Regions from separate parts of the Providencia sp. PROV208 genome, predicted to be linked through region 2. Evidence: predicted binding sites of a transcription regulator. Region 2 holds the regulator's gene; the other holds the start of a gene.

Region 1 (15,890 bases), on a different contig from region 2:
AACATCTGGGGTAAATTGATGTTCCACACCTAGCCATAATGTTTTATTAAGAAAACCATCTTTGTCTGGCTGGGGATGTCCTCCTGTATTTCCTCTTGCCTCCACATCAAACCCTTTTGTATAGGTATAAGCCGCTGCGCCCGTAACGGTTGTATTTTCACCAATTTTTTGCTGTGTTGAACCGTTATAGTTTTGATAGCCATAAGAACCAATGCCCGCATTTAATGTGGTTCCATCATTATCGCGACGCGTAATGATATTGATAACACCACCTACCGCATCAGAGCCATAAACTGCTGAACGGGCGCCACGAATATATTCAATACGCTGAATTAATGAGATTGGAATTTGGCTCATATCCGAAGAACCAGAAATTCCCGCTTGATTAAGACGAACACCATCAATTAAAACCAAAACATGGCGTGATTCTGTTCCTCTAATAAAGAGGGAACTTTGTTGCCCCATTCCCCCATTCTGAGCAACATCCACACCCGGCAAACGCCTTAATACATCAATCACGGTATTTGACTGCCAATGATCAATATCTTCACGGGTCACAACAGTGACTGGCGCTAATATAGAAGAGATGGGTTGTTCGAAACGGTTAGCCGACACCACCATTGCATCAGCCGAGCTTGGATTCGCACTTGCCAACGAGGAAATGCCACACAACACTGCCAGAGCTGCCACCGATAGTGGTAGCGACTTGTTATTATTCATTATATTTACACTCGGAAAATCAATAGAATTAACATTCCGCGACGCCGAAAATCAGATCCGCGCTGAAATTCAACAAAGCGATAAGAAGTGTGGTAGGTATCGGACTTATAAAGTGACAAGTTGGGTTTCTATATATGAAATATGAAGCGATATATAAAATGAAAATTCGACCTGTTATATCCCCTAAATAATTCAAGCTGCATGTAGGCGGCAAGCGAAGATATTCCTAGGAGCATACTGAAGTATGTGACTAGGATAGCCGAGCGATGCCAACACCCATGTAGCTTGAAGAATGACGGGGATACCTTAATTACCGTTGCGCGTCAGTTCTGGACTCTCACCAAATTCCCTCAACCACAGCACATAATCCTAAATTGAATAGTTATCAGTGTCCATGAATCGATAATGAAAACTGGACATCTTCGCAGCTTGCCCTACAATTTCGCCCCTGACGTGAATTTTGACTGTTTTATGGGGCCATATGATGCAAAACACCTTGCACACCGAAGATTACCAACTGCAACTTGCAGAGAAAGTTGACCGCCTGAAGAGCTTAATGGCCCCTTATGCTGCGCCTGAACCTGAAATTTTTTCATCACCAACATCCCATTATCGGATGCGTGCAGAATTTAGAATTTGGCACGAAGGCGATGACCTATTTCATATTATGTTTGATAAAGAGACTAAAGAACGTATCCGAATGACGTCATTTCCAGTCGCTAGCCAGCTAATCAATGACATGATGGCTGAACTGCATCCTTTATTAAAACGCACTGAACTACTACGCCATAAATTATTTCAGATAGATTACTTATCTACGCTAAGCAATAAGCTAATCGTTTCTCTGCTCTACCATAAAAAACTCGGGGATGAGTGGACTGAACAAGCGAAACAATTAAAAGAAGATCTCGTTGCGAAAGGTTTCGACGTTCAAATTATTGGTCGTGCCTCCAAAACAAAAATTATGCTCGACCACGATTATGTTGATGAAATCTTACCTGTAAAAGGTAAAGACATGGTTTATCGTCAAGTTGAAAATAGTTTCACTCAGCCTAACGCGCAGGTAAATATTAAAATGTTAGAGTGGGCAATTGATGCAACTCAACATTCAACAGGCGATTTATTAGAGCTTTACTGTGGGAATGGTAATTTTTCATTAGCGCTAGCTCAAAATTTTAATAAGGTTTTAGCCACTGAAATTGCCAAGCCTTCCGTGCATGCGGCTCAATACAATATTGAAGCTAACAAAATAGATAATGTGCAGATTATCCGAATGTCGGCGGAAGATTTTACCCAAGCCATGAATGGTGTACGTGAATTTAACCGTTTAGAAGGCATTAATTTAGCGGATTATCAGTGCAATACTATCTTTGTTGACCCTCCGCGTAGTGGCTTAGATGACAAAACGGTTCAGTTAGTACAAGAATATGATCATATTCTGTATATTTCCTGTAATCCTGAAACACTGTGCGATAATTTAGCTGAGCTCACCAAAACCCATAGAATAGAAAAGCTCGCGTTGTTTGATCAATTCCCATACACCCATCATATGGAAAGTGGTGTGCTACTAACTCGACGCTAATTCTTCACTATAAACATCCCATAAAAAACGCCGCACTATAATGTCGCGGCGTTTCTTTTATAGCTTATTAATATTCGGGAAAATATTAATGCTCAGTTTCGCTTTCTAGTGCTTGTTCTTGCAGATCTTTTTTACGCGCTTTCCAGCTGGTATACATCCACAATGCAATAATGACAATTACGGTTGCAGGGATAAAATTAGAACCAACATCAGGATGTTGGACGCGTAAAATTGCAGCATAGCCGAACATACCTAAGAAAAAACTACCTGCGACAAATTTTGGTAATCCCATTGGCATGGCTTGGTGTAAATAACGCTGGTGTAAACAGTAAACAGCCAAAATTAACGTAACGATGGGGAAAATAGAAAATTCCACAAGGGAATTAAACAGGGTAGAGAACGTTCCATGAGTCGATAAGCCAATTACTAAAGACAGCAGTAATGTGCTTCTCTCATAATTTTTGTGTTCCGTCATTGTCTCTCCTTTAACTATTCGGTTAAGTCAGGGTCTGTATCATTTTGTTTTTCTTGCTCGCGGCGGTACCAGTAATAAGCACCTTTAGCTATCATACGTAGCTGTAATACTAACCGCTCTTCGAGGCGACGACGTTTTTCTTCATCAATATCAAGCGCTTCGGCACCCGCACTAAACACTATGGTGACCATCGCTTCAGCTTGCATTTCAGTGAAATAACGAGGCATACGGTTTTCTAATTCAAGATAATCCGCTAATTCCGCAATAAAATGTTGGATTTCTCGTGCGACTGCGGCACGAAATTCAGCAGAAGTTCCTGAACGCTCACGCAATAATAACCTAAACGCATTCGGGTTATTACCTATAAACTCCATAAAAGTGGAGACTGATGTACGGATCACACTCCCGCCTTTTGCGATACGTTGACGTGCTTGTCTCATCAGCTGACGTAACATCAATCCGCTTTCATCAACCATGGTGAGTCCAAGTTCATCAACATCTTTGAAGTGACGGTAAAACGAAGTTGGTGCAATACCCGCTTCACGGGCGACTTCCCGTAAGCTGAGGCTAGTAAAACTGCGTTCTGCACTTAATTGGCTAAATGCCGCTTCCACAAGCGAACGACGAGTTTTTTCTTTTTGTTTTGCTCTAACGCCAATAGTATTGCTCACGATTTTCCTAGTTTTCTACAATTAAAACGTCGCGAATAGATCAAAATATCACTTTTGAATGCGCCCATTCCCTAAGCATACCTGAAAATCATTAATCTAGTTTAGTGAAAAGATGACTCTCCCATCAATTTTCCCATTTTCAGAATTTCACCCAACTTCGTTTTTTCTACGCTGTGTCTTTTATCGACTTTTTTTTCATAAATTTTTTATATACTTAGCGCTTCTTTATTTTTATCTACTTTCTATACTTATTTGTCTTTAGGATTTCGAATTGAGACAAGATGGCAAACGAATGTTACTATCACAACGTCCCTAGAATTAAAACAGGCTTACCTCATGCAACAACATACCCATTTTGATGCAATTGTCATTGGTTCAGGTCCTGGTGGTGAAGGTGCCGCTATGGGGCTGGTCAAACAAGGAAAAAACGTTGCTGTTATAGAACGTTATAACAGTGTCGGCGGCGGCTGTACCCACTGGGGTACTATCCCTTCTAAAGCGCTCCGTCATGCTGTCAGTAGAATTATCGAATTTAATCAAAACCCGCTATACAGTGATAATTCCCGCAATTTACGCTCCTCTTTTTCTGAAATTCTTACCCATGCCGAAACGGTGATTAGTCAGCAAACTCGCATGCGTGAAGGGTTTTATGAACGCAATGGTTGCCAAATGTTCTCTGGTGAAGCAACTTTTGTTGATGATCAGCATGTTAGTGTGCGCTATGCAGATGGTAGTTGCGATGTCCTTAGCGCGGATAAAATTATCATTGCGACTGGTTCACGCCCTTATTGTCCTCCTGATGTCGATTTTACTCATTCCCGAATTTACAACAGCGATACTATCCTCAACCTCTCTCATGAACCTCGCCATGTCATTATTTATGGTGCGGGTGTGATTGGTTGTGAGTACGCATCAATATTTCGTGGATTAGGGGTCAAAGTCGATTTGATCAATACCCGTGATCACTTACTCGCATTCCTTGATCAAGAAATGTCTGACGCACTGTCTTATCACTTTTGGAATAGTGGCGTTGTTATCCGTCACAACGAAGAATATGAAAAGATTGAAGGTTTAGATGACGGCGTTATCGTTCACCTAAAATCGGGCAAGAAAGTGAAAGCTGACTGTTTACTTTTCGCGAATGGACGTACGGGTAATACCGATAATATCGGTCTAGCGAATGTTGGTATTGAAGCCGATGGACGTGGATTAGTCAAAGTTGATCATGCTTATCGTACCAGCAACGAGCATATCTATGCTGTTGGTGATGTCATTGGCTATCCAAGTTTAGCATCCGCCGCGTATGATCAAGGTCGGATTGCAGCTCGTGCAATCACATCAGGCTTAGGCAATGCTCATTTAGTTGAAAATATTCCAACGGGAATTTATACCATTCCAGAAATCAGTTCTGTGGGTAAAACAGAACAAGAATTGACGGCAATGAAAGTTCCTTATGAGGTGGGTCGTGCTCAATTTAAACATTTAGCGCGAGCTCAAATTGCAGGAATGAATGTAGGTAGTTTGAAAATTCTCTTCCACAGAGAAACGCTTCAAATTTTAGGTATTCACTGTTTCGGTGAGCGGGCGGCAGAGATTATTCATATCGGTCAAGCCATTATGGAACAAAAAGGTGAAGGAAATACCATCGAATACTTTATTAATACTACGTTTAACTACCCTACCATGGCAGAAGCGTTCCGTGTTGCGGCGCTGAATGGTCTAAATCGACTATTTTAACCGATAATAACGCTTTCCATGTAAGTGATTGCAGGGTTGACTCCCGCAATCACTTTTTTTGTTTCAACGCTTTTTGCTGCATTTAATCTGAGTTCTTACTTTTTATTTCTATAATACTTATCCATTGAGCTATAGATGGTCTCAGCTAGCTGCTCATAACGACCACGTAATGGAGAACCCGGACGGTAGACCAGAACAATTCGGCGTTTAGGTTCAGGCTCAATACAATTCAAATAACAAACCCCATCACGGCAAGCTTCATGTGGTACCGCCAAATCAGGTAGTAATGTAATACCACTACCCGCCGCTACCATGTTGCGCAGTGTTTCTAAGCTGGTTGCACGAAAATGTGTATCTTCTTTTGCGCCTGCTTGGAAGCAGAATCCCATCGCTTGATCACGCAAACAGTGACCATCTTCTAGCATTAATAATTTCTCGCCCGCTAATTCACCCATTTCAACCGTGTCGCGGTCATGCCATGGGTGGCTTTCATAAATGGCGAGTTTCATCGGCTCTTCAAATAATGGAACCACGATAAATGGTTCTGTTTCTTTGACTTCTGCCAGAATAGCGCAATCCAATTTACCACTGTCTAACTGTGCCAATAATTGCTGGGTTTGTGCTTCGTGTAAGTAAATTTCCAGCTTCGGGTGCACTCGATGTAATTCGGGGATAATGTGTGGGAGCAGATAGGGAGCGACTGTTGGGATCAGTCCTATATGTAACGGTCCCGACATGCTTTCGCCTTGTAACGCTGCCATTTCTTGTAAAACTTTAATTTCTCTTAAAATCGTTCTTGCTTGCTCAACGAGCAGTAAACCTTGTTGAGTAAAAAGTACTTTTCGGCTGGTTCTTTCTAATAACATCACGCCAAGCTCTTCTTCAAGCTTACGGATTTGACCGCTCAGTGTAGGCTGACTTACATGGCAAGAATCCGCAGCACGTCTAAAATGTTTGTGCTCAGCAAGTGCAACTAGGTACTCCAGATCACGAATATTCATCCGCCTTTTTCCTCTCGTTATGCCTATCTATATAGATAATACCAATCATTATAGAGAATACATAATGTTTCATCTATCAATAAAATTAAAAAATGCTAGATAAGCTTTTAGGGTTTCTCTCATTTGAGATTAAAACAAAATGCTCCTCTAAGAAAGTAAATGTATTTTCGCTATTTCCTTGGAAAAACAATACCAAACAAAATCACAAACCCAAATTACCTTTATTTCAGGTAACAAAATTTATATCAAATTAACATATCCAATATATTTAGAATTAATATTCACCAACCTCAAGTTGAACAAAAATTTAGATATTTTAATTAAGAGGCAAAAAAATGTGAGAGACACTGTCAACCTTAAATGACGCAGCAAAAAACAGTCAGCTACGTTAAAACTAAGACCTGTTCAATACCGATAATATCAAATGTAAACCATACCTTGCTTGTCATATCAGTACGGAGTATTGGCTCTAAGCCATCTAGATAATGATGCTTATATTTTTATACCATATGATTATTAAAAGCTTTTCAAAACTGATAATGAAAAACAAATCAGAGGCACATTAATAAGATTTAATACCTGAAAATTAGGTAATAACAAGAATAAGAGTGAAATTGTGTAAGTACTATTCCATAGCAATGAAACATTTTGTTATATTCTCTTTCATATTTAATTAAAGTTTGTAAATACATATAAAAGAATATATTAAATTAATCGACATTAAATCAAACACACATTTACACTCACCTAATGAGGCGGATGGCACCAAAACGAATAAACCGGAGTTATTATCTAAAAACAAATGATAAATTGAATTTTTGCACCGAAAATATCTCAAAATCAGTTTGAATATGGTTTTTTATTGGTAAGTGTTTACGCTTATACTATATTTTAATTATCCCATATTGTTTAATTTAATTTTAAAATTCCCATACATTTCATTTTCAATATTTACACCTTAATCGAGTTTTTTGTTTTATTATATCCTCCGTCGAATAAAACGAGGTAATTGAAAAAAGAAAAGTAGCCAATATATATATTACGTCACAATAAAATTACTAATTAATACAATTAAATAAATTGATTAAACACAAATCAGTTAGGGGATACTATTATGAAAAATTTAACTTCTATTACTAAAAAAATCTTCTCTCGCGCTGTCATGGCGTTATTATTAGTCCCAACGTTAAGTGCTATCAATGCCTATGCAGACAACAATGGGCACAGTGGCACAATCCAATTTACTGGCGCGATTGTCTATGGAGCATGCTTAAATGAAGTCGGTAATAATAACGTCACTTTAAATTGCCTAGATGACAATGACGATATGGTTGCTAATAATATTGACCTCAAAAAATTAGTGAAAACTCAAGGTTGGACAGTCCTGAATGGTGGTCGAAGTTCCTATTCTTATAATTGGGTGAATAAAGATAAAAAAATCGGAATGTTAACAATTAAATATAGCTAAGCGTCAATGTTATGGAAATTGGGGTAGTCATGCTACCCCCCATTTTTTATTGCATCTTCAAACGAGCTTTCGCATCCCCAATGGCTTTCGCCACCTGCATTTGAGATACCCCACCTTTTGCTAACCGCTTATCTAGGCAAGATTGTAGAGACAGAATCTCATACACATCTAATTGAATTGCAGCACTAAATTTTTGTAAATCACTTAACGCCATCTCTTCTAATGCCTTACCTTGGGCGATTGCAGCCACTACCGCTTCACCGACAATATGGTGCGCCTCACGGAATGGAACGCCTTTTGCGACTAAGTAGTCCGCCAGCTCAGTTGCATTCGCATAGCCTTGCTTAGCGGCATCTTCACAACGAGCACGGCGAATTTGAATGCCATCTAATACTAATACCGCCATATGCATGCAGTCTAACCAAGTATCCAATGCATCAAATAGCCCTTCTTTGTCTTCTTGCATATCCTTATTGTAAGCAAGAGGTAGCCCTTTTAAGGTCATCATCATCCCAGTTAATGCCCCTTGAACACGACCACATTTACCACGAATAAGCTCCAGTGCATCCGGATTTTTCTTTTGTGGCATGAGGGATGAACCCGATGTGACTTTATCTGAAAGCTCAACAAATCCAGCTTCGCCACTATTAAAGAAAATTAAATCTTCAGCGAAACGTGATAAGTGAACCATACCGATACTCGCATCCGATAATAGCTCTAATACATGGTCTCTATCAGAAACAGTATCTAAGCTGTTACGTGTCGCAGAGGAAAACCCTAACCATGATGCTAATTGCTCACGGTCAATATCATAGGCCGTACCCGCCAACGCCCCACAACCTAATGGGCTGACATCTAAACGCTTTAAAGTATCTTGCAAACGGCTTTCATCACGAGACAACATTTCGCTATACGCTAAACACCAATGGGCGAATGTCACTGGCTGAGCACGTTGTAAGTGGGTATAGCCTGGCATCACTGCATCTTGGTTATTTTCAGCGGTGATGACCAACGCTTTTTGTAACTCATTCACAGCTTCTAATAACAGCGCCACTTGGTCTTTACACCACAGTTTTAAATCTGTCGCGACTTGGTCATTACGGCTACGACCTGTGTGCAATTTTTTTCCTAAATCACCGACTTTATCAATCAGTTTACCTTCAACCCAGCTATGAATATCTTCGGCGTCGCTTTGCAAGATAATTTCAGGATCGGCTTGCACTTCCGCCAATAGCACATTGAGTGCTTGCTCGAGAGATTTTTGCTCGCTATCAGATAACACACCAACCGTCACCAATGCTTTTGACCATGCGACTGAGCCAATAATATCTTGCTCCGCTAAGCGATAGTCAAAACGCAGTGAGTCATTAAACTGTTTAAACCGTTGATCTGCCTGCTGACTAAAACGTCCACCCCAAAGTGCCATAACGAGTCCCTACCTGATTGATAAAATAAGTGTCTGCCCGACAGCCTTATTTGGCTATCGGGGTCATACTAATAAAACTATTTTGCTTTGTTCTGCTCTTTCAGCGCACGAATACGTGAAGAGAGTGAGTAGAGGCGGATAAATCCACCAGCATGGCTGTGATCGTAAACTTCATCTTCACCAAATGTTGCAAACTCTTCAGAGTACAGGCTCTTATCTGCTTTCTTCTGGATAGCCGTCACTTGCCCTTTATACAGTTTTAGCACCACTTCACCCGTCACATCCTGAGCTAATGACTCTGCGGCGGCTTGTAAAGAATGGCGTAATGGCGCAAACCAACGACCGTCATACACGACATAAGACATTTCCAGACCTAACTGCTCACGCCATTTGTAACTATCGCGGTCCAATACCAGCTGCTCAACACCACGTAGTGCAGCCATCATGATGGTGCCCCCTGGGGTTTCATAGCAACCACGGGATTTCATACCCACTAAACGGTTTTCCACAATATCGATACGACCCACACCGTGTTTTGCGCCCAGCGTATTGAGTGTTTCTAAACAACCCAATGGAGACAATGTATTGCCATTCACCGAAACCACTTCGCCGTGTTTCACGCCAACAGTCACCAGCTCAGCTTCATCTGGTGCGTCTTTCGGATCAACTGTCCATACCCAGCAATCTTGGTTAGCCGCATTCCATGTGCTTTCCAATACGCCACCTTCAGTAGAGATATGCCATGCGTTTTCATCACGGCTGTAGATTTTTTCTAAGCTTGCAGTCGTTGGAATATTACGTTCTTTCAGGTAATCCAATAACGCTTCACGAGAACGCAGATCCCATTCACGCCAAGGTGCAATAACTTTCAGTTGTGGTGCTAATGCTGTATAGGTACTTTCGAAACGAACTTGGTCGTTACCTTTACCTGTTGCGCCATGGGCAACTGCATCCGCACCCACTTTTAGCGCAATTTCAACTTGAGCTTTGGCGATAATCGGACGTGCCATTGATGTCCCCAGCAAATAGCTACCTTCATACAGTGCACCGGTTTTCAATACTGGGTAGATATACTCTTTGATGAATTCTTCACGCAGGTCAACCACGTAGCATTCAGAAGCGCCGGATTGCAGTGCTTTTTTCTCAACGCCCACTAAATCTTCTCTGTCTTGACCCACATCGGCGACGAATGCCACGACTTCACAGTCATCGTAATTCTCTTTTAACCACGGAATGATCGCCGATGTATCTAGTCCACCAGAGTACGCTAATACAATTTTCTTAATGCCCTTTTTCATAACTTACCTATCCCATTAAATGCGTTATTTGTCTGTTTGCTTATTCAGTCCATGACTCAAGAAGCGAGAATTCGTGTACCGATTGCGGTGCCATTAAATAACGATGGCAATTGTTCTGCATGGCGCCAGCTAGCAATATCGACAGGGCGCTGTAAGGTAGAAGCCGCTTCCAGTGCCGCATTCACTTTGACAATCATGCCATCTGTAATAATGCCTTGTTCAATCAGCTTCTGTGCTTTGGTGGTGGTCATTTCATCAATTTTTTGACCTTTACCATCCAAAATGCCACTGACATCAGAAAGCAGTACCAGATCCGCATTCAATGCCTGAGCAATCGCTGTTGCGGCTTGGTCAGCGTTAACATTCATTAATTGCCCATCATTCGTGATCCCGATAGAGCTAATAATTGGCAAGTAACCCGAAGACAGTAAAAGCTTCAGTAATTTCGCATCACCCGCTTTTGCACTACCAACATGACCCAGTTCATCATTAATTTGCGTTACCACTGCGCTGTGACCATCCCCAAGAGACAATCCTACCGCTTGTAGTTGATGTTTAATCGCCCACGCTAATAATGTTTTATTCGCCGTACCGGCTAAAGCACCTACAATAATGTCAATTTGATCAGCTGGAGTCACACGCAGCCCTTGTTTCTTCACGACAGGTAATTGCAGCTTTTGCATCAATTCATCCACTAAACAACCACCACCGTGCACAATGACCAACTCACGTTGATGAGCCTGACGATAGGTTTGGATTGCCGTAAATAATCTTTCTAGCGCTTCTTCGCTATCGAGTAACACACCGCCCAGTTTAATGACTAAAGGTTGCATGGAGATTTATCCTTAATAAATTGCCATAAGAGCATTAAAGTAATGATTGCGTTTCGTTGAAACCAAACCGAATATTCATGCATTGAACCGCTTGTGCGGCGGCACCTTTTAATAGGTTATCTTCTGTCCCGACTAAAATCAGGTGTTCACCTTTCAATACAAATCCGATATCACAAAATGGCGTGCCAACAACCGATTTCAGTGCAGGTACACCTTTGTCATATAAACGAACTAACGGTTTATCGTGATACGCGCCTTTAAATGTTTGGCTAATTTGCTCCGTTGTTACGCCGGCTTTCACTTTACAAGTGATGGTCGCCAGTATACCCCGTGCAAAGTTGCCTAAATGTGGCGTGAAGATGACCTCTCTACCTAGATGTGTGGCTATTTCAGGTTGATGACGGTGGGTAAAAATACCGTATGGCTGCAAGCTCACTTCGCAGAAGCTATTGGTCATTGATGCTTTACGCCCTGCCCCTGAAACACCGCTAGTCGCATTGATCACTGGCCACATGTTTTCATCGAGTAAATCCGCTTCAATCAACGGCTTTAATGAAAGCTGAGAAACAGTTGGGTAACACCCCGGTACAGCAATCAGCTGAGCTTGGCGGATTTTATCTGCCTGCCATTCCGCTAAACCGTAAACTGCTTGCATTAACCACTCGGTGTTTGTATGTTCGAAACCGTAGTATTGCGGATAAAACGCCGCATCTTGAACACGATAAGCACCAGAAAGGTCAAAGACCACACAACCCGCTTCAAGAAACTGAGGCGCGATGTCATGACTCACTTCATGGGCGGTTGCGAGGAAAACAACATCGATACCTTTTGCCGCCTCAGCCACATCTGTGAGGGGTTGGACCGGAAGATCAATGATGCCTTTATACTGGGGATGTAAATCAGAAAAGCATTTACCCGCATCTGCACTTTGTGCAGAAACCATCAATCCAGAAAGATGAATTTCAGGATGACGTTGTAAGTAAGCGGCTAATTCTGCTCCAGTATAACCACTGGCCCCGACAATGAGTGTGTTCAACATGTGTTTTCTACCTTGTACTCGTGACCCAAACAGTTTAATGTGTATTTTTATTCAAATAAAGTGCATGAATATTGATACTATTATGGATAAAGGCTGTCAACAGTGAATATTAAATTACCTGCATTTATTGAGATTTATCGTCAATTAATCGCCACTCCGTCGATCAGTGCGACCGATTCGCAACTCGATCAGAGTAACCGAGCACTCGTGGAGCTCTTAGGTGGATGGTTAGAAACCTTAGGCTTTACGGTGAATATTCAACCGGTCCCTGATACACGAGATAAATATAACCTGTTAGCGTCGATTGGTGAGGGCAATGGCGGATTGATGCTCTGTGGTCATACGGATACTGTCCCATTTGATGACGGACGCTGGAGTAAAGATCCTTTCAAGCTCACAGAGCATGACGGCAAGCTATACGGGCTTGGTACCGCCGATATGAAAGGTTTTTTTGCTTTCATTATTGATGCGCTGCGCGATGTTGACCTCAGCACCTTAAAACGCCCATTACATATTCTCGCGACCGCCGATGAAGAAACCTCCATGGCAGGAGCGCGCTTTTTTGCTGCTAGCACGGAATTACGCCCTGATTTCGCCATTATCGGCGAACCAACATCCTTGCAGCCTATCCGAGCACATAAAGGTCACCTTTCTAATGCTATCCGCATTACGGGCCAATCAGGGCACTCCAGTGATCCCGATAGAGGCGTGAATGCGATTGAATTAATGCATGAATCCATCTCTCACCTGATGACCCTAAGAAATACATTGAAAGAACGCTATAACAACCCCGCGTTTGTTATTCCTTATCCAACAATGAACTTTGGTCATATCCATGGTGGTGATGCGGCAAACCGAATTTGTGGATGCTGTGAATTGCATATGGATATTCGCCCACTACCGGGTTTAACCTTGCAAGATCTCGACGAACTTCTCAATGAAACCCTTGAGCCAGTTCGTGCAAAATGGCCGGGTCGTTTAGCGATTGAAGAGATGCATCCCCCAATCCCTGGCTATGAGTGTCCAACGGACCATAAAATGGTCGCTGTGATTGAGCAGCTATTAAATAAAAAAGCAGAGACCGTTAACTACTGTACAGAAGCACCGTTTATCCAAGAACTTTGCCCAACGCTGGTACTCGGTCCTGGCTCTATTGAACAAGCCCACCAGCCTGATGAGTTCATCGATATGAGCTTTATTGAACCAACCCGCCAACTCATCAGCCAAATGGTCGAGCACTTCTGTTTTACTGAATAGTGTTTTACTGAATAATTTTGCACTTTATGCGGAGCCGACCAAGCTCCGCATTTTCTTCATCATGAATTTTTCTCTTGTTGTGCCTGAAAAAACATCAATTCTAGATTTGATTTAAGGGTTGACTCTCGCTCAATATCAAGTAATCTCTATCTAGACGTCTAAACGTATAGAGGTTTACATGGATGTATATAATCGGATAGTGAAACTAATAATTAAATAATAAGTCTGTTAAGGCGAGGTCACGGGTATGAGTTTCTTTCACGCAAATCAGCGCGAGGCGTTGAACCAAAATTTAGCTGAATTAGATGGGCAGATTAATGTCTCATTTGAATTTTTCCCACCTCGCTCAACAGAAATGGAACAAACTCTGTGGAAATCCATCGATAGGCTCAAAGTCTTAAAGCCGAATTTTGTCTCTGTCACCTACGGAGCCAATTCCGGTGAGCGAGACAGAACCCATAGCATCATTAAAGACATTAAAGATAAAACTGGGCTGGTGGCAGCACCTCACTTAACCTGCATTGATGCCAGTCGTGATGAGTTAAGAGCTATCGCACGGGATTATTGGGATAACGGTATTCGCCATATTGTTGCGTTACGCGGCGATCTCCCCGATAACAGCCAAAAGCCTGAGCTGTATGCTGAGCATCTAGTCGAGTTACTGAAAACAGAAGCTGACTTTGATATTTCAGTGGCAGCTTACCCAGAGGTACACCCAGAAGCTAAAAGCGCCCAAGCAGATTTAATTAATTTAAAGAAAAAAATTGAGGCTGGTGCCAACCGCGCAATTACTCAGTTTTTCTTCGATGTGGAAAGCTATCTACGCTTTCGTGATCGCTGCGTTGCAACCGGCATTGATGTGGAAATTGTTCCAGGAATTTTGCCTGTCTCTAACTTCCGCCAGCTCGAACGTTTTGCCAAGCTCACCAACGTGCGTATTCCAAGTTGGATGAACAGAATGTATGAAGGGTTAGATGATGACCCTGAAAGCCGTAATCTTGTTGGTGCATCGATTGCGATGGATATGGTGAAAATTTTAAGTCGTGAAGGGGTAAAGGATTTCCATTTTTATACCTTAAACCGCTCTGAGTTAACGTATGCTATTTGCCATACCTTAGGTGTCAGACCGCAATAACGCTTCTATTCCATATAACTTATCGGGCTATTTCATCAGAAATGAATTAGCTCGATAATATTTCCTATTTATCACGTCACTTGTAAATTACACTCAAAATTAGAGTAAATATAACACATCATTATTAGACTGGTTTAGTAAGAATATTACAGAAATAATTTCAAAAACACGTCTAAATAGAATTAAATACAGTAAGCTTTTAATTTAAAATATGAAGATAGATCAATCCAAAACAAATAGTCTTTTAATGATGAATTATACAATGTCATTAAAACCCTAGAAAAACGCTACGTTATCTTTAATAATGACAGTACCTCACATCATAGAAATATTAATTTTCAATAACTTACCCCTCTCACCAAAAATCACATCCTATTGATACAGCTCACTTTTTTACATTAAATGACTTAGTGAAATTTCAAATTAACAGCGTTGTAAAATTGTTACTTTGGATTAACTTCAAATTTAAATTATATTTACTATGAAAACAAACCATCAAAATAACCACGATTAAAATAAGACTTTTCCTTAAATGACTTTATTCTAATTTATTTTTATGCTTATATGAAAATATAAGTTCACTGATCCTTCCTAGTAATACTGTCTCAATTATTGAGGAGATTCGTTGTATGAATAATAAATCAGTATCTTCAAAATATAGTGAATTAGATGATATCTATGCATCACTTGATTTATCCCAATCATTACCAAAATCGAAATTCCCAACCAAAGAAAGCGACCCACGAAATGTCTTTAGTGCGGTGCGTGATGAGTTAATGCTAGATGGTAATTCCCGACAAAACTTAGCGACATTTTGCCAAACATGGGTTGATGATGAAATTCGCAGTTTGATGGATCTCTCTATCGACAAAAACATGATTGATAAAGATGAATATCCACAAACTGCCGAAATTGAAAATCGTTGTGTGCATATGCTAGCCGATTTATGGCACTCCCCTGATGCACTCAATACATTAGGTTGTTCAACCATTGGTTCTTCTGAAGCGGCAATGTTGGGCGGTTTAGCGTTAAAATGGCAATGGCGTAAAAAACAAGCCGCCAAAGGAAAACCGACCGATAAACCCAATTTAATTTGTGGTCCAGTACAAATCTGCTGGCATAAATTTGCGCGTTATTTTGATGTCGAACTGCGTGAGATCCCACTGGAAGGCGACCGCCTGATTATGAGCCCTGAAGAGGTCATCAAACGTGTCGATGAAAACACTATCGGTGTTGTTCCAACATTAG
Region 2 (15,890 bases):
ATGGCGGTATTACCCAGAGATGGCGTATTCTGAATATAAAAAGCCCCGCAAAAGGTTTTTGCAGGGCTTTAATTCAAAAATTAAAAGTCAGAAAACTTATTCAGCTTCGATGCTGATAAATTTACGATTGTTAGGACCTTTAACTTCAAATTTAACTTTACCGTCCGCTAATGCGAACAGAGTGTGGTCACGGCCACAACCAACGTTGTTACCTGCGTGGAACTTAGTACCACGTTGACGAACGATGATGCTACCTGCTAATACAGCTTCACCACCAAAACGTTTAACACCTAAACGTTTTGCTTCTGAGTCACGACCGTTACGAGTCGAACCACCAGCCTTTTTGTGTGCCATTAATCTGCTCTCCTAAATCTTAAGCGATGACAGTGATCTTAACATCAGTGAACCACTGACGGTGACCTTGCTGTTTACGGCTGTGTTTACGACGACGGAACTTAACGATTTTAACTTTATCGCCACGACCGTGTGCAACTACTTCCGCTTTCACTTTAACGCCTTCAACGATAGGAGCACCGATTTGGATCTCATCGCCATTAGCAACCATCAGAACGTGATCAAATTCAACAGTTTCACCTGTTGCGATGTCCAGCTTTTCTAGGCGGACAGTTTGACCTTCGCTAACTCGGTGTTGTTTACCACCACTTTGGAAAACCGCGTACATATTAACTCCGCTTTCCGCGTACTCGCTAAATATTTCAATTCCAGAGCACGCTATAAAATATTCACAATAGGGCGCGAATTCTACGCAAAAAAGCAGCAGAACACAAGCCTATAATGCAGTTAGATTACAAAAAATACGACTTTTTTATCAGTCATATCTTTTTCCAGCTGATTTATCAGGAATATCTTGAATTGTTACTTATTTAAACATTTTTTGCATTTCACCCGATAATCTTATTATTAATAGTGTTATGCTTACGTCATTACTGTGATATCGGTTTTCCCATTTTTGACTTAGGGAATTCCCCAAAAACTAATAATATGAATATATTACAATGAATTTAGAATCTATCGTTGAACTGACAGCCGAGGATATGTCAGCAGTAAATGAAGCGATCCTCAGCCAATTAAACTCAGACGTAGCATTAATCAATCAATTAGGTTATTACATCGTGAGTGGGGGCGGAAAAAGGATCCGTCCGATGATCGCGATCCTTGCGGGACGATCCCTTGGCTATTCTGAACACAAACATATCCAAGTCGCTGCATTAATTGAATTTATCCATACAGCCACTTTATTGCATGATGATGTGGTCGATGAATCGGATATGCGTCGCGGGAAGCAGACAGCTAATGCGGTATTTGGTAATGCTGCAAGCGTATTAGTGGGCGACTTTATTTATACACGATCCTTCCAGATGATGACGGATCTGGATTCGATGCGTGTTCTAAAACTCATGTCTGAAGCCACCAACGTGATTGCAGAAGGTGAAGTTTTACAGCTGATGAACTGTAACGATCCTGATATTACTGAAGAGAGCTATATGCAGGTGATCTACAGTAAAACTGCGCGCCTATTTGAAGCGGCATCCCATGCCTCCGCTATTTTAGCTAATGCAACACCTGAGCAAGAGAAAGCATTGCAAGACTATGGTCGCTATATTGGTACGGCATTCCAATTAGTTGACGATCTTCTGGATTATGATGCTGATAATACTCAATTGGGTAAAAATACAGGTGATGATCTTGATGAAGGGAAACCAACGCTCCCACTATTACATGCAATGCAACATGGTAATGAAGAAGAGTCAGCTCTGATCAGGCAAGCCATTGAGCAAGGTAATGGGCGTCATCTGTTAGAAACCGTTCTTAGCACAATGAAACGCTGTGGCTCCTTAGAATACACATACCAACGTGCGCAAGAAGAGGCACAAAAAGCCATTGATGCTTTAAATGCGCTTGAAGACTCTGTTTATAAAGAAGCCTTGATTGGCTTAGCACATGTAGCAATTCAGCGTCATTCATAACCATAGATAGAGCACGACACAAACAATTAAAAGGGTGAAAGTGATTTCACCCTTTTAATTTCCTACTCTTCTTCAGGCTCAATTTTAGCCAATAATGACGATAGCCCGTGACGAAGAATATATTTTACGAACGTTTTCCGCTCAGCTTCAGTCAATTGATAATAAGCTTCAGACCAAATTTGTAGCGCATCAATCCGCTGCACTTGATAAGGTGTCGATGGCTCGTGAAGTGAGAGTTGCCTTTGGATCTCATTTGGTAAACTTTCTACATAGTATTCAACGGCCTTCCCTTGAACACCTCTTTTTCGACGATTTTTCCAACCTTCCCTTCTTGCCATCAAGTTAATGCCTTGAGGTGAAGATGGAAGACCTTCTAACCCTGCTAATTCTTTCGCAGTGAACCACAATTTTTTCATAATATCACTTTTACGCTTAGCTTATATTTTGCAACCTGCTTTTGTCGCTATACCAAAGTTATTTTTCTAAAAATTTATTCGATTCAATACAGTATGTAATTTACATGTGATTATTTTGATTAATAAGATCAATTAACGCTAAAGCACCTTTACGCATAATGAATGATAAAACTGCCACTCGCTCATCATGGGAAAGCTGGTTATACGCTTCCTGCCAAATATGTGCATGCTCATCACGTTTAACGTGATAAATCCTTGGAGCTTCATACATCACGGTTGGTTCTTCGAGATCAATGGGAATCGAACTAATATGGTATTCAAGTGCTTTACCTTGAATCCCCCTTCGCTTTCGACTCAACCAATTTTCTCTCCTTGCCATCGCATTTATTCCCTGAGTACTTGATGGAAGCCCCTGACGACCAACGAGTTCTTTTGCTGTTAACCATTCTTTAATCATTATCGACGCTCCTTGTCATTACGATAACGACTTCGATTAACTAAAAACTTTCCTTATTTTCTTAATCATTTCAATACCTACTTTTAATATTAAAAATAATTGTTACTAAGTTATATAGATATCGGTATTTTCTGTTTTATATCAATAGACTTATAGTATGGATTAAGAAATTCATTCTTTTTAAATAATTCAATACATTATTAAGAAATATAAATCTTCGCGATAAAGAGAATAAATATAAGAAATTATAAAAAATAGAGAGCTAACCACGATGAGTTATTTTTATTTTCAATGCGTTAGCTAAACTCACAATAATTATCTAAATCTTTCTACTATTTTCATAAAAATAACGACAGTTTCATAAAAATGAATTTTAAGAAAAAATTAGAAATTATTATTGGGAAATTCTGTTATTTTATTTCCAATAACAGAACAATTGTACTGAATGTACCACAATATTCTGTTAGATGTACCACTAACTCTACATGATTCTGAGTGAAAAAAGGATTAAAAAATGATGTTACGGAAATCAAACTGGCACCCAGCAGATATCATTGCGGCATTACGCAAACGTGGAACAACTCTTGCCGCTATTTCTCGTGAAGCGGGGCTTAGCTCATCAACTCTCGCGAATGCACTATCGCGACCTTGGCCAAAAGGTGAATGGATCATCGCAAACTTTTTAGGTATTCACCCATCCGAAATTTGGCCTAGCCGCTATTATGACCCCATGACGGGTGAACTCTTAGAAAGAAGGATTCGAGATAAACCAAGAAAAGTCACAGAAATAGGAGAAATAGAAAACAGGGAGCCAACAGAGGAAAACAGTTAAAATTCGTCTTCATTCCTATTCAGCGCTGAAAGATAAAATATATTATTTCTCTCATTAATAATGAGCGGTATTACTCTATTACACCTTCGGGGGATTTCCCCTTATTTTGATAAGTGAAAACTTATAAAACATGAAAATAAAGGGCTGAATTGCATCAAACAATTCAGCCCTTATTTAAGCGTTAAATCTTAACTAGCATTAGCTGTTAATGAATTTTTCACCTAATTCGATATCTGCTTTCAGTACGCCTAACATCTCTTTCAGCGCTTTCTCTTCAAATGCACTTAACTTACCAATTGGTAAATGTTTTTCGATACCGTTTTTACCTAATACAACAGGTTGTGCGAAGAAGCGAGCGTGTTCACCTTCACCTTCTGTGTATACGCATTCAACCACGTTGCTTTCGCCTTGAAGACCACGGACCAGAGATAAGCCCAGACGAGCTGCTGCTTGACCCATAGATAATGTTGCTGACCCGCCACCTGCTTTAGCTTCAACCACTTCAGTGCCCGCGTTCTGAATACGCTTAGTCAGTGCAGCAATTTCTTCATCAGTGAAGCTAACACCTGGAATTTGAGACAGTAATGGCAAAATTGTCACACCTGAGTGTCCACCGATAACCGGCACTTCGATTTCGTGGGTTTTCTTGCCTTTTAATTCAGCAACAAACGTATTTGAACGAATGATGTCCAGTGTGGTTACACCAAACAGACGGTTTTTATCATATACGCCCGCTTTTTTCAGGACTTCAGCCGCGATAGCCACGGTAGTATTCACTGGGTTAGTAATAATACCAACCAGTGCTTTCGGGCAGGTGACCGCGATTTGTTGAACAAGGTTACGTACAATGCCTGCGTTCACATTAAACAGGTCAGAGCGATCCATTCCTGGCTTACGTGCAACACCCGCAGAAATTAATACAACATCTGCACCTTTCAGTGCTGGTGTAGCATCTTCACCCGCGAAACCAACAACTTTAACGTCTGTAGGGATGTGGCTTAAATCAGCAGCAACACCCGGAGTGACTGGCGCGATGTCGTAGAGGGAGAGTTCTGAACCTGCTGGGAGCTGGTTTTTGAGAAGAAGGGCGAGAGCCTGACCGATACCACCTGCTGCACCTAGGACTGCAACTTTCATTCTAAAACTCCTTAATTGTACTTTAAAATATATGAATTCATCTGACTACGCACTAAACATATTACTTATAAAAAACAATTCTTTAACAGTTAGAGAGAAGTGTTAACGCAAGATAAATCACCAACACAATAGGGCTATTCTAAACAAATTCCTTATCTGTTAATGAGATAACGGGCACTTTTTTAACAAATAGTTTTTATTGCTATTGCATTTAACATCAAATGTAATTTTACTTGATGCTTTATTAATCACCGATTAATAATTTAACATTTTTTTCACAGCAACTTATTGTTAAACCAAATTATTTTTAAACTAAATTTCAAACCAACAATTTAAGATAATCACGCGCTTCCTACCAGAAAAACCGTATCTTAAATCGCTCATTAAACCATCAAAACTCAATTATCTTGCATAAAAATGCACTTTTCCACATAATACAGCTCAGTTTAATACCAAAAAGATGGGTTAATTATGCGCACTATGTCGAAACAAGAAGACTTGGTAAAAGCCTTTAAAGCACTCCTTAAAGAGGAAAAGTTCAGCTCCCAAGCAGAAATTGTGATTGCGCTTCAAGAGCAAGGCTTCGAAAACATTAATCAATCTAAAATTTCCAGAATGTTAACGAAGTTTGGTGCTGTACGTACCCGCAACGCAAAAATGGAAATGGTGTATTGTTTACCTACCGAGCCAGGTGTCCCAACTGCTACTAGCCCATTGAAAAACTTAGTTTTAGATGTTGATTACAACCACTCTGTCGTTGTGATCCGTACCAGTCCAGGGGCAGCACAGCTCATCGCCCGACTGCTAGACTCCCTCGGCAAAGCTGAAGGTATCTTAGGCAGCATCGCTGGTGATGATACGATTTTCTCCACACCAACGAATGATTTTACGACTCGCGAACTGTACGAAGCCATTCAGGTTCTCTTTGAACAAGAACTTTAGTCCTTTCCCGTCGCTTTATATATCTAAAAAGAGGGAACTGAGTTCCCTCTTTTCATTTTTGGCACTATAGTGACCCGTCTTCCACTGATTCTTATCGAGATAAACCTGTGTTATTTGAGATCTTAAGAAACATCGTTCACTACGGTTTCCATTTTTTAGTGCCTTTTTTATTTGGCTATTTATTTTGGCGAAAAAATTGGAAGCTTGCTGGATTATTAATGGTCTCAACGATGGTTATCGATCTCGACCATCTTCTTGCGGATCCTATTTTTGATCCTGATCGTTGCGGTGTGGGTTTCCATCCTATGCATACAATTTGGGCGGCAATCGCTTATGTTGTGCTGTTCTTTTTCCCATCTTGGAAATTAAAAGCTATTGCTGTCGGATGCCTGTTCCATCTATTTACTGATTCTGTAGATTGTTATTTAGGCAACGTGAAGAAAGAGATACAGGGTACGGTATTAAGCTGTTCAGGTCCTCCTGCTTCAGCAAATACCGAAATTCTTCAGCAACTATAAAAAAGCCCCAACAAACTGTTAGGGCTTTTATGTGAAGTTTTGATATTACTCTTCCGGTTTTGCTTCCGCTTTACGCTTCAATCCAGCGAGTAGCTTTTCATGGATCCCACCAAACCCGCCATTACTCATGACTAAAATGTGGTCGCCAGGTTGAGCTGTCTCAATCACCATGTTGGCGAGAGCATCAATATCAGCGTGCCAACGCGCTGGCTGCACACAATGCTCCGCAATTTCCGTTACCATCCACGGAATATTGGCGGGTTGGAATAAAAAGACCTCATCCGCACGACCTAAAGCTGGCGCGATATCATTCTTACTGATCCCCATTTTCATGGTATTTGAGCGAGGCTCCAGCACAGCAATAATACGTGAAGTACCACCAACTTTGCTACGTAATGCCTCTAACGTCGCTAAAATTGCCGTTGGATGGTGAGCGAAGTCATCATAAACACTAACCTCATTCTCAACACCGCGTAGCTCAAGACGGCGACGCGCATTAATAAATTTATCCAATGCTAAACAGGCTTCTTTCGCAGGAACCCCAACATGGTGAGCAGCTGCAATTGCCATCAAGCCATTTTGAATATTGTGATTACCCACTTGGGACCAGTTCACTTCACCCACTTTTTCTTGCTGGTAATACACTTCAAACTGGCTACCATCATGATTGAGTTTCACTGCATGCCATTCGCCGTTTTCTCCCACCAGCTCCTGTTCACTCCAGCACCCCATGTTCATGACTTGTTTGAGGTTACTATCATTACTAGGCATAAAGATTTTGCCACTACTAGGTACAATACGAACCAAATGATGGAATTGCTTTTGAATCGCTTCTAGATTTTCAAAAATATCCGCATGGTCAAACTCAAGGTTATTCAAAATCAGAGTTTTAGGGCTGTAATGAACAAACTTGGAACGTTTATCAAAGAATGCACAATCGTACTCATCCGCTTCAATGACAAAGAAAGGACTCTTACCAATTTGGGAAGAAACATCAAAGTTCCCCGGAACACCGCCAATCAGGAAGCCAGGTTCATAGCCACAATCTTGGAGGATCCACGCAAGCATCCCCGCGGTTGTTGTTTTACCGTGAGTACCTGCAACCGCTAATACCCAACGCTCAGGAAGAACATGATCATGGAGCCATTGAGGCCCTGAGGTATAAGGTAAACCGCGCTCTAATACCGCTTCAACACACGGATTTCCACGGGTCATCGCATTCCCAATCACCACCATATCGGGGATTGGCTCTAACTGTGCGGGATCAAATCCTTGAATTAGTTCAATGCCTTGTTTTTCAAGCAATGTACTCATCGGTGGGTAGACGTTTGCATCAGACCCAGTCACTTTGTGCCCTAAAGAACGAGCCAAAATGGCTAAGCTGCCCATAAAGGTTCCGCATATGCCTAAAATATGTATGTGCATTCTTTTCCATCCAATAGCATGAGGTTTGTCACTATTCTACTATTCTACTCATCAATCACCGGTTTATAAATGTATTAGCCTATTAATCTTTTCTTTATTTAGATAAACTCTCCGCCCGAGGGTACAATAAAGACCCGCAAATTTCTGTCAATTTTATTCAGGACCTTCGTCATGAAAACATTAGGCGAATTCATCGTCGAAAAGCAACAAGATTTTCCTCATGCAACAGGTGAGCTGACTGCATTACTGTCAGCGATTAAACTGGGCGCTAAAATTATCCATCGTGATATTAACAAAGCTGGACTCGTTGACATTCTCGGCACTAGTGGTGTGTCGAATGTCCAAGGTGAAGTTCAGATGAAGCTTGACCTGTATGCAAACGAAAAACTGAAAGCGGCTTTGAAAGCGCGCGGAGAAGTTGCCGGTATCGCCTCTGAAGAAGAAGATGAAATCGTCATTTTCGAAGGTGATCGTGCAGAAAACGCGAAATATGTTGTTTTAATGGACCCACTAGATGGTTCTTCGAACATCGATGTAAACGTTTCCGTTGGAACTATCTTCTCTATTTATCACCGTATTACTCCAATTGGTCAACCGGTTACAGAAGCTGACTTCTTACAACCTGGTAACCGCCAAGTTGCTGCGGGCTATGTAGTTTACGGTTCATCAACCATGTTGGTCTACACCACAGGTTTCGGTGTTCATGCTTTCACCTACGACCCATCATTAGGTGTATTCTGTCTGTCTCATGAAAAAGTCATGTTCCCAGCAGAAGGTAAAATGTATTCCATTAACGAAGGTAACTACATCAAGTTCCCTATGGGTGTGAAGAAATACATTAAATATTGCCAAGAGCAAGATGAAGCAACCCACCGCCCATATACCACTCGTTATATCGGCTCTTTAGTGGCAGACTTCCACCGTAACCTGCTCAAAGGTGGTATTTACATTTACCCAAGCACCGCAAGTCACCCTACGGGTAAACTGCGCCTTCTGTACGAATGCAACCCAATTTCATTCTTAGCGGAACAAGCTGGCGGTAAAGCAAGCGATGGTACTAACCGCGTGTTAGACATCGTCCCAACTAAATTGCACCAACGTGTGCCGTTCTTTGTGGGCACGAAAGCCATGGTTGAAAAAGCGGAATCCTTTATGCGTGAGTACCCTGACGCAGAATAATCAACATTCCGTTTGACCTGAAGGCGAGGCTCTCTCGCCTTTTTTGATCGAATTTCTCTCCAACTAGTGAGTTTTACCTCTCTTTGCGGCTATAATGTCCCCCACGTTATTTTAAGCACTCATAAGGATACATTTTAATGGGCCTGAACAATGTACCGGCAGGTAAAGAACTGCCTGAAGATATCTACGTAATTATCGAAATTCCAGCTAACGCTGATCCAATCAAATATGAAGTTGATAAAGAATCTGGCGCATTGTTTGTAGACCGTTTCATGTCTACTGCGATGTTCTATCCATGCAACTATGGTTACATCAACAATACTCTGTCTTTAGATGGTGACCCTGTTGACGTTTTAGTACCAACTCCATACCCATTACAACCAGGTTCAGTTATCCGCTGCCGTCCAGTTGGCGTGCTGAAAATGACTGACGAATCTGGTGAAGATGCAAAATTAGTTGCAGTACCACACACTAAACTGAGCAAAGAATACGACCACATCAAAGATGTGAACGATATTCCTGAGCTGCTGCGTGCACAAATCACTCACTTCTTTGAGCATTACAAAGATTTAGAAAAAGGTAAGTGGGTTAAAGTTGATGGTTGGGAGAATGCGGAAGCTGCTAAAGCTGAAATTATCGCTTCTTTCGAACGCGCTGCAAAAAAATAATTAATCCCTTCCGTGGATAGAAAAAGCACTGGTTTTTGCCAGTGCTTTTTTTTATCTCAATGTTTATCACGCAAGCTGGCTGTATTTCAAAAAAGAGAATTCAATACGATGAGCCACGCTTAGTGCATATGAAAAAACGCCGGTCACTGATACAGTGCCGGCGTTTTTTTATTACGGATTCACTACGGATTACTCTTCTTCATTGCGCTTTAGCCAATCACCACTTTTGATGCGGGGAAGACCTTCAACTGAATGTTTGTAGAGATAAATCCACGCATTACCATAAGGTGTCGGGATTAACTCGCGCTCGTAATCTTGCGAATTTTTCTTTAATTCGTCTAACTCAGTTAAGATAGAGGGATTAATGCGATAAACTTCGCATTCAATCGTGCCATTCCCTCGAACAACCGCTGGATAATATCCAAGGTCATACAGTTCATAGCCTTCTAGCTTATGCTCACCTAGCAGCTGAGCATAAGTCATCCAGTGATGATTCCCTTGCTTGCGTCTTAAACTGCCATAAACAATGATACGCATATATTAAAACTCGAATTGGTAAAGCAGGTCTAAAGCCTGATTAACGCCAGAAATTGCTTCTAAATACAGTTTCGGCATGACTCTATAGCGTAAAGTGAGCGTCGCTAGAGAATCAAATATGCCAACTCCATACTTAACTTGCAAGTCGTTCGTAATTTTCCCACTCACAACCACTTGCGAGCTATCACCTACGCCTTGCGTATCAACTGCTAAATCTGACACGCCAAATGTTTCACCAATTTTACCCACTAATTGACCACTTTGAGCAACGCCCAACCCGATCAACATTGAAGTCATTTGTGACCCATTCGCATCCCCACTATCAAGCCCTTCTCCTCTTAACAGATAGGAAAGTGCTTCTTGCTGTGTTTTTGCGGGCTCAGAGAATATCTCAACTTTCGGCTTATCGGCAAGTCCTGTAACTTTGACTCCAGCGATAACATCATCGGCTGTATTATCTGGGTTACGAATTGCTTCTAAGTTTAAGAATGGCTGATCCGCAGGTCCAGAGAACTGAATTTGCCCTTTACGCACAATCAAATCTTGCCCATAAGCACGGAAACGCCCAGAAGGAATATCCACTTGACCGTTTAAGCTTAACCCCTGCTTATTCTGAACAACTTTTAATAAGCCTGTTAGCTGAGCTTTCAAACCGAACGCATCCAGACGCACATCATGACCAATATTAATATTTAAATTCGTTTGGATTGGGATCGAGGGCTGTTTCGGGTTAATTGGCTTTAATTGATCATCTAACATGACGACATCAGAAGAAGCGCTAACTGCTGACTCAGGCAGTTCTTGTACAGTAATTCGTGCCCATGGAATGGTCACACTCCCATTTAATGTTAGCAACTTCGGTGAAGCCTCTAAAATGAGATCAGGTTGCACATCAATTTTGATCATCGGTGGCAGAGAAACACGTAAATTGTTCCCTCTTGCCAATATTTTTGCTCGCCACGCATCGATATTTCGCCAATCGGCATCACCATCAATATTGAGGTAACCTTCTGGGGTCTTAATCTGACCGACCATCACCGAACTGGTGCCATTAAAGTTAATCGCTAGTTGGCTATTTTGAATATCAAACGGAATCAAACCAGATTTAATTTCTAGGCCAGATAACGTGACATTACCGTTCATTAATGGATTATAAGCCGAGCCACCTACGCGTAAATTTGCATTCAAATTCCCATTTGCAATGTCTTTTTCACCCAGCAGTGGTTTGATTAAGCCCAACGTAATGGCATTGATTTCGATATTACCGGAAAGGAGACGCTTTCTTTCTAGGTCAGAAATTTGTACATTTCCTTTGAATTGCCCATTGTTAGCAATCTTCAATAACCAATTCAGATCCGCTCTACCATTTTTAAGACCAGCATTTAATGTCAGCGTATCAAACTCAATAGGTAAACGCGCACCATCAACAAACTGCACGACTTTGACGCCATCACCATTCAGGTCGACTTTCACCTGTGGCAGGCTACCATCTGCTTTCCAAACTGCGTTCGCTCGCCCAGTAAATACGCCTGTAGCCCGTGTATCACTAGGCATGAAAGGTTTGATCATCGCAAGATCAAAACGCTCTAATACAATATCTGCGCTACCGCTTTTACCGGCCTTAACAGGCTTAGGTACACACAAGCGCGCATTTGGATTTACCCAGCAATGGCTACCAATCAACACTTCTTGCGTGGTGTTGTTGTAATTCAAGGACATTGCTTGATTAAGACGCCATTCTCCAACTTCAGTATCAAACAAAGTGTTACTTAAATTACCTTTCCAAACCTCAGTCTGGCGATCGAAGCTACCCGCAAGAGCAAGCTGCCCTGAAACCGGTTTTCCCGTTACATTCAATTTTAAGGTGTGCTGTTTTTCGCTACCTTTGGCATCGAGTGTCAGATTGCTAATCGCGAGATCCCCTTGATGCAATCCACGAACTATTACAGACAAGTCACCCTTAATTTGGTCTCCTGTTGCGACATTACCTTTAATCGTTGTGGTCTCCACGGTGAGATCTTGCCATCTCACATTGCGAGCCGTTAAATCTGCAAGTGCTTGTGGCGCCTGTAAATCACCGCGAAGTTTCAGATCCCCAATGATTACACCGCCTAATCCAGGTAGCAAACCATTGAGTGCTGGCGCATTTATCTTGGCATCGAGATTCCATTTATCCGCCAAGGAGCCTTTTACATTCACGCTGTTTTTACCCAGCATGAGGTTAAAATCTGGAATATCCCATTGCCCAGCCGCATTCCCTTTCGCGTTACCTCGAGCCTTTAAAATATGCGATTTAACATGACCATCTAAAGTAATTTCAGGAATTTCTAGTTGCCAACTTCCGCCATACATACTGCCTCGCGTGGCAACTTTTCCTTCAACTTTTGCAGGCCATTCTGGATATTGTTTTGCTGTATTGATACCCGATAACGTCAGTACCATATTCCAGCTGATGGCTTTACTCCAATCAGCAACACCAGAAAGGTCGGCATTACCTTGCAATGCGGATAAGCGCAGGCGTGTTAAATCAATTTTCTCTTCATTACCTTTTGCATCTAACAACAGTTTCGATGGTGGTAAATCTTTGCCTGTAATGGCTGAACGTAAAGAGAGATCATAACTGGAAGGACGACCATTCAAACGTAGGCGGGTATCATCAAGCTTATATTGGCTTTCCCCCACCAGCGGCCACGTTAATTTTTTACTTTCTAAGGTCAACTCAATTGGAAAATCAGCTTGTGCTAAATCAGTTTGAGCTTCTAATGTTGCGGTAATTGGACCATTTAGATTCAGTGCCAGCATCAGCTCATCCATCAGCCCACCTTTAAGCATTAAATCGACTTTTTGCCCATTTAAATCTTCAAAGCGGCTTTCACCAATCACAGACAATGCGACAGGCCATTTTTCTTGCAGTGAAATGGATCCTGAAACGGCAACATCCCCTTGAGGTGCATTTACTTTCAGCTGTTTCAATAAAACATTTTGCCCTGTGTTTTCTAACTGCAAATTCAGGTTGTTAATCGTAATGTCCGTATCGCCTTTCAACTGGAAATTAGAGGCATGGATCCCCTCAACGTTCAAATCAACAGGCAGGATAATTTCAGGAAGATCCGCTAATAACGGTTTAGAGAATAATGCCTTAAGCTGATCACCAAGTGATTGCTGCTCACCTTCAGGTACGACAGGTTCAGCAGGTTTGACTTCTGCAGCTGGTTCACTCGGAGGCAGGCTTATTGCTAAATTAATAATATCAGTCGGGGTGATTTCAATGGCTCTTTTTTGCCATGTAATCCCTGTCGCGAACTTGTCGAGGTCAATAACGGTGCCATCTACATTAACATGGGTATCAACCAGTGCCAGTTGCATAAGACGAATCGTCAAAGGTGCGTTTAGCTCAGTTAAAGGCTCTGATGGTGGAGTCTCTTCCGAGGGAGGAAACTGGCTGGTATCTACATTGACCATCACACTTTCTGTTGATAAATCATCGATACAAACTTCACGGCTGGTCAGGCATTTCAAACGTAATGCTAGGTGGATCTTTTTCGCATCCACATCCACACCTGGCATCTGATATTTTACACCTGAGAGCGTTAAATCATTAATATCACCCTCAATCGAACCGATAGTGAGCTCAGGCACAAAACGCGTGGCTGAATTCAATGCAAAATGCAAACCTGACTTTGTTCCTAATACCCAATATAGAGCGCTAACGACCAGAACTAACAATAATAAAAGGGTGATTGCAATCCATTTTAGCCATTTCATCCATTTCATAGTTCTGTCCCCAATCCGATGTAAAACTGAATTTTATTATTATCTGGATCGCCAATAGGCTTAGCTAAATCCAATTTAATCGGTCCAACTGGAGATACCCAACGGATACCAACACCTGCACCCGTTTTAAAATCACTGTTTTTAAAATCATCAACCGCTTCACCACTATCGATAAACGTGGCTCCCCACCAATTTCCGGTGAAGTTATATTGATATTCAACGGAACCGACGGCTAGCTTGGATGCCCCTGTTAACTTGCCACTGCTATCTTCTGGAGAAATCTTTTGATAGCCATAACCGCGAACACTACCGTCACCCCCTGCGAAGAAACGTAAGTCAGGTGGAACTTTGTCAAAGTTGTTAGTTTCAATCCAACCCACATTACCGCGCACGATAAATCGATGCCCTTCCCACGGCGTTCGAATCCACACATTTTTGGCTTGTAAAACGAGGAAGTCGATATCCGACCCCCAGATTTTATTCGAATAATCAATAGAATAACGTTGACTATCACCCCACGTTGGCATTACGCCGCCTTTCTGGCGAATTCGGCTCACATTTGCGCCCGGATACAGCAACATGGTCGTATTGGTGACATCGGCTTGAGTAAAGTTACTGAGCATCCAGCGCATATTCACGCCATATTGCCATCCGCTTGAATAATCCCAGTTACGCGAAACGTTCAATGTCGTGGTGTTGGCTTGCGTATCATTTAAATCCGTACGTTTAAAGCCCCCTTGAACCGCATAATACTGTTCCAGAGGATTCGCTTTGAGTGGGATTTTATAGCTAGCATCAATAACTTGTTCTGGCTGTGACAGGCTAATATTCGATGTTAGGCTTTGCCCGCGAGAGTTAATCCACGGCTTATTCCATGTTGCTTTGACACGAGGACCAACATCCGTCGCATAGCCACCACCGAGCTCTAAGAAGTTTTGAGCTCTAGGGCTCATGATGCCTTCCATTGGTAATAAATCCGTGTGTTCCTCACGCGCTTTTTGAATATTCGGGGTCACTATTGCAGAGCTAAACCATCCCGTAGAAGCCAACCGTTGGTTATACTCCGCAAGCTGTTCAGAAGTGTAATATTCCCCTTCTTTAAAAGGAGACAGATTTTTGAGGTAATCCTCGCGGATTTGAGAGCCTTCAAAGGTTAATTTACCAAAGCGATAGCGCTCACCACTGTTAAAATCAAAATCCCAATACGCGGCATGATGATCAACAGAAATGCCTAGCTGACTTTTTTCCATCATGGCATCGAAATACCCTTTACGGATAGCTAAGCTGCTAAATTTACCTTTGAAGTCTTCATACTCACCATCATTTTGGATGATGCCATATTTAGGTGTATTTTTTTTAATCATACTGGCGTAATCAGGATCTGTTTTCGCCCCACCTTCGAGTACCACATTAACCCCTTGAAGAAGAATGGGTTCACCTGGCAACACCTTAGCGGTTAATATTGAACGAGCCGGTGGCGTTTTTTCTTCATAACTAAATTCCACCGTAGGATCATAATAACCCAGCGGTTTTAACCCTTCACGAATCGCTTTTTCTACTCGAGCACGAAAACGCCCATTTGCAACCACTTCATCTTGTGAAATATTAGAAAGTTGAATACGGACATTCTGATTGAGTTGCCCTTCAAGCCCTTCAATATTAAGGCGTAGGTTCGCAGCAAATGCTGCAGGTACCGCCGTTGTTAGGCATACTGCACAAAGGGTAAGATATTTCGACACGCCTGCTCCTAGGGTGATAGACAATTTGACTTATTACTCAGCAACGACTTATTTTGAGTAAAATAAGCCACTGATACAAGTTTTTATCCCAATTTTTACTTTATTTCTATACTGAGTGTATTTAGGAATCGTTATGACTTTTAATCAATTTCAGCTCGATAATGAATTTCAGGCACTGCCTGGTCGTCACACATCAATGGAAGTGTCACCTTATCATGCGGTGACCCATCATTCGATTGAGATTATTCCTAAGAATATGGAAATTGCTTATTTTGCAA

What was found. Region 2 encodes ArgR, which controls arginine synthesis, uptake and breakdown. Its sites were predicted from a motif close to ANTGAATAAAAATACANT; they were not measured.
Region 1: the regulator ArgR is predicted to act here: its motif matches at 12,289-12,306, upstream of argC (N-acetyl-gamma-glutamyl-phosphate reductase).

Annotation. Positions count from the first base shown of each region.
Region 1 covers NZ_JAMPNS010000022.1:2,040-17,929, forward strand. The annotation lists gene btuB (TonB-dependent vitamin B12 receptor BtuB) at 1-720, opposite strand, end outside; gene trmA (tRNA (uridine(54)-C5)-methyltransferase TrmA) at 1,205-2,302, shown strand; gene PR766_RS16255 (YijD family membrane protein) at 2,388-2,777, opposite strand; gene fabR (HTH-type transcriptional repressor FabR) at 2,792-3,448, opposite strand; gene sthA (Si-specific NAD(P)(+) transhydrogenase) at 3,785-5,185, shown strand; gene oxyR (DNA-binding transcriptional regulator OxyR) at 5,281-6,186, opposite strand; gene PR766_RS16275 (hypothetical protein) at 7,301-7,654, shown strand; gene argH (argininosuccinate lyase) at 7,701-9,080, opposite strand; gene PR766_RS16285 (argininosuccinate synthase) at 9,158-10,378, opposite strand; gene argB (acetylglutamate kinase) at 10,435-11,211, opposite strand; gene argC (N-acetyl-gamma-glutamyl-phosphate reductase) at 11,246-12,250, opposite strand; gene argE (acetylornithine deacetylase) at 12,353-13,507, shown strand; gene metF (methylenetetrahydrofolate reductase) at 13,755-14,642, shown strand; gene PR766_RS16310 (glutamate decarboxylase) at 15,272-15,890, shown strand, end outside.
Region 2 covers NZ_JAMPNS010000004.1:105,286-121,175, reverse strand. The annotation lists gene rpmA (50S ribosomal protein L27) at 97-354, opposite strand; gene rplU (50S ribosomal protein L21) at 374-682, opposite strand; gene ispB (octaprenyl diphosphate synthase) at 1,017-1,988, shown strand; gene PR766_RS03920 (DNA-binding protein) at 2,051-2,404, opposite strand; gene PR766_RS03915 (DNA-binding protein) at 2,505-2,861, opposite strand; gene PR766_RS03910 (helix-turn-helix domain-containing protein) at 3,376-3,693, shown strand; gene mdh (malate dehydrogenase) at 3,892-4,830, opposite strand; gene argR (transcriptional regulator ArgR) at 5,302-5,772, shown strand; gene PR766_RS03895 (DUF6122 family protein) at 5,880-6,290, shown strand; gene mpl (UDP-N-acetylmuramate:L-alanyl-gamma-D-glutamyl-meso-diaminopimelate ligase) at 6,336-7,715, opposite strand; gene fbp (class 1 fructose-bisphosphatase) at 7,887-8,894, shown strand; gene ppa (inorganic diphosphatase) at 9,032-9,562, shown strand; gene PR766_RS03875 (gamma-glutamylcyclotransferase family protein) at 9,752-10,099, opposite strand; gene tamB (autotransporter assembly complex protein TamB) at 10,103-13,873, opposite strand; gene tamA (autotransporter assembly complex protein TamA) at 13,870-15,612, opposite strand; gene msrA (peptide-methionine (S)-S-oxide reductase MsrA) at 15,746-15,890, shown strand, end outside.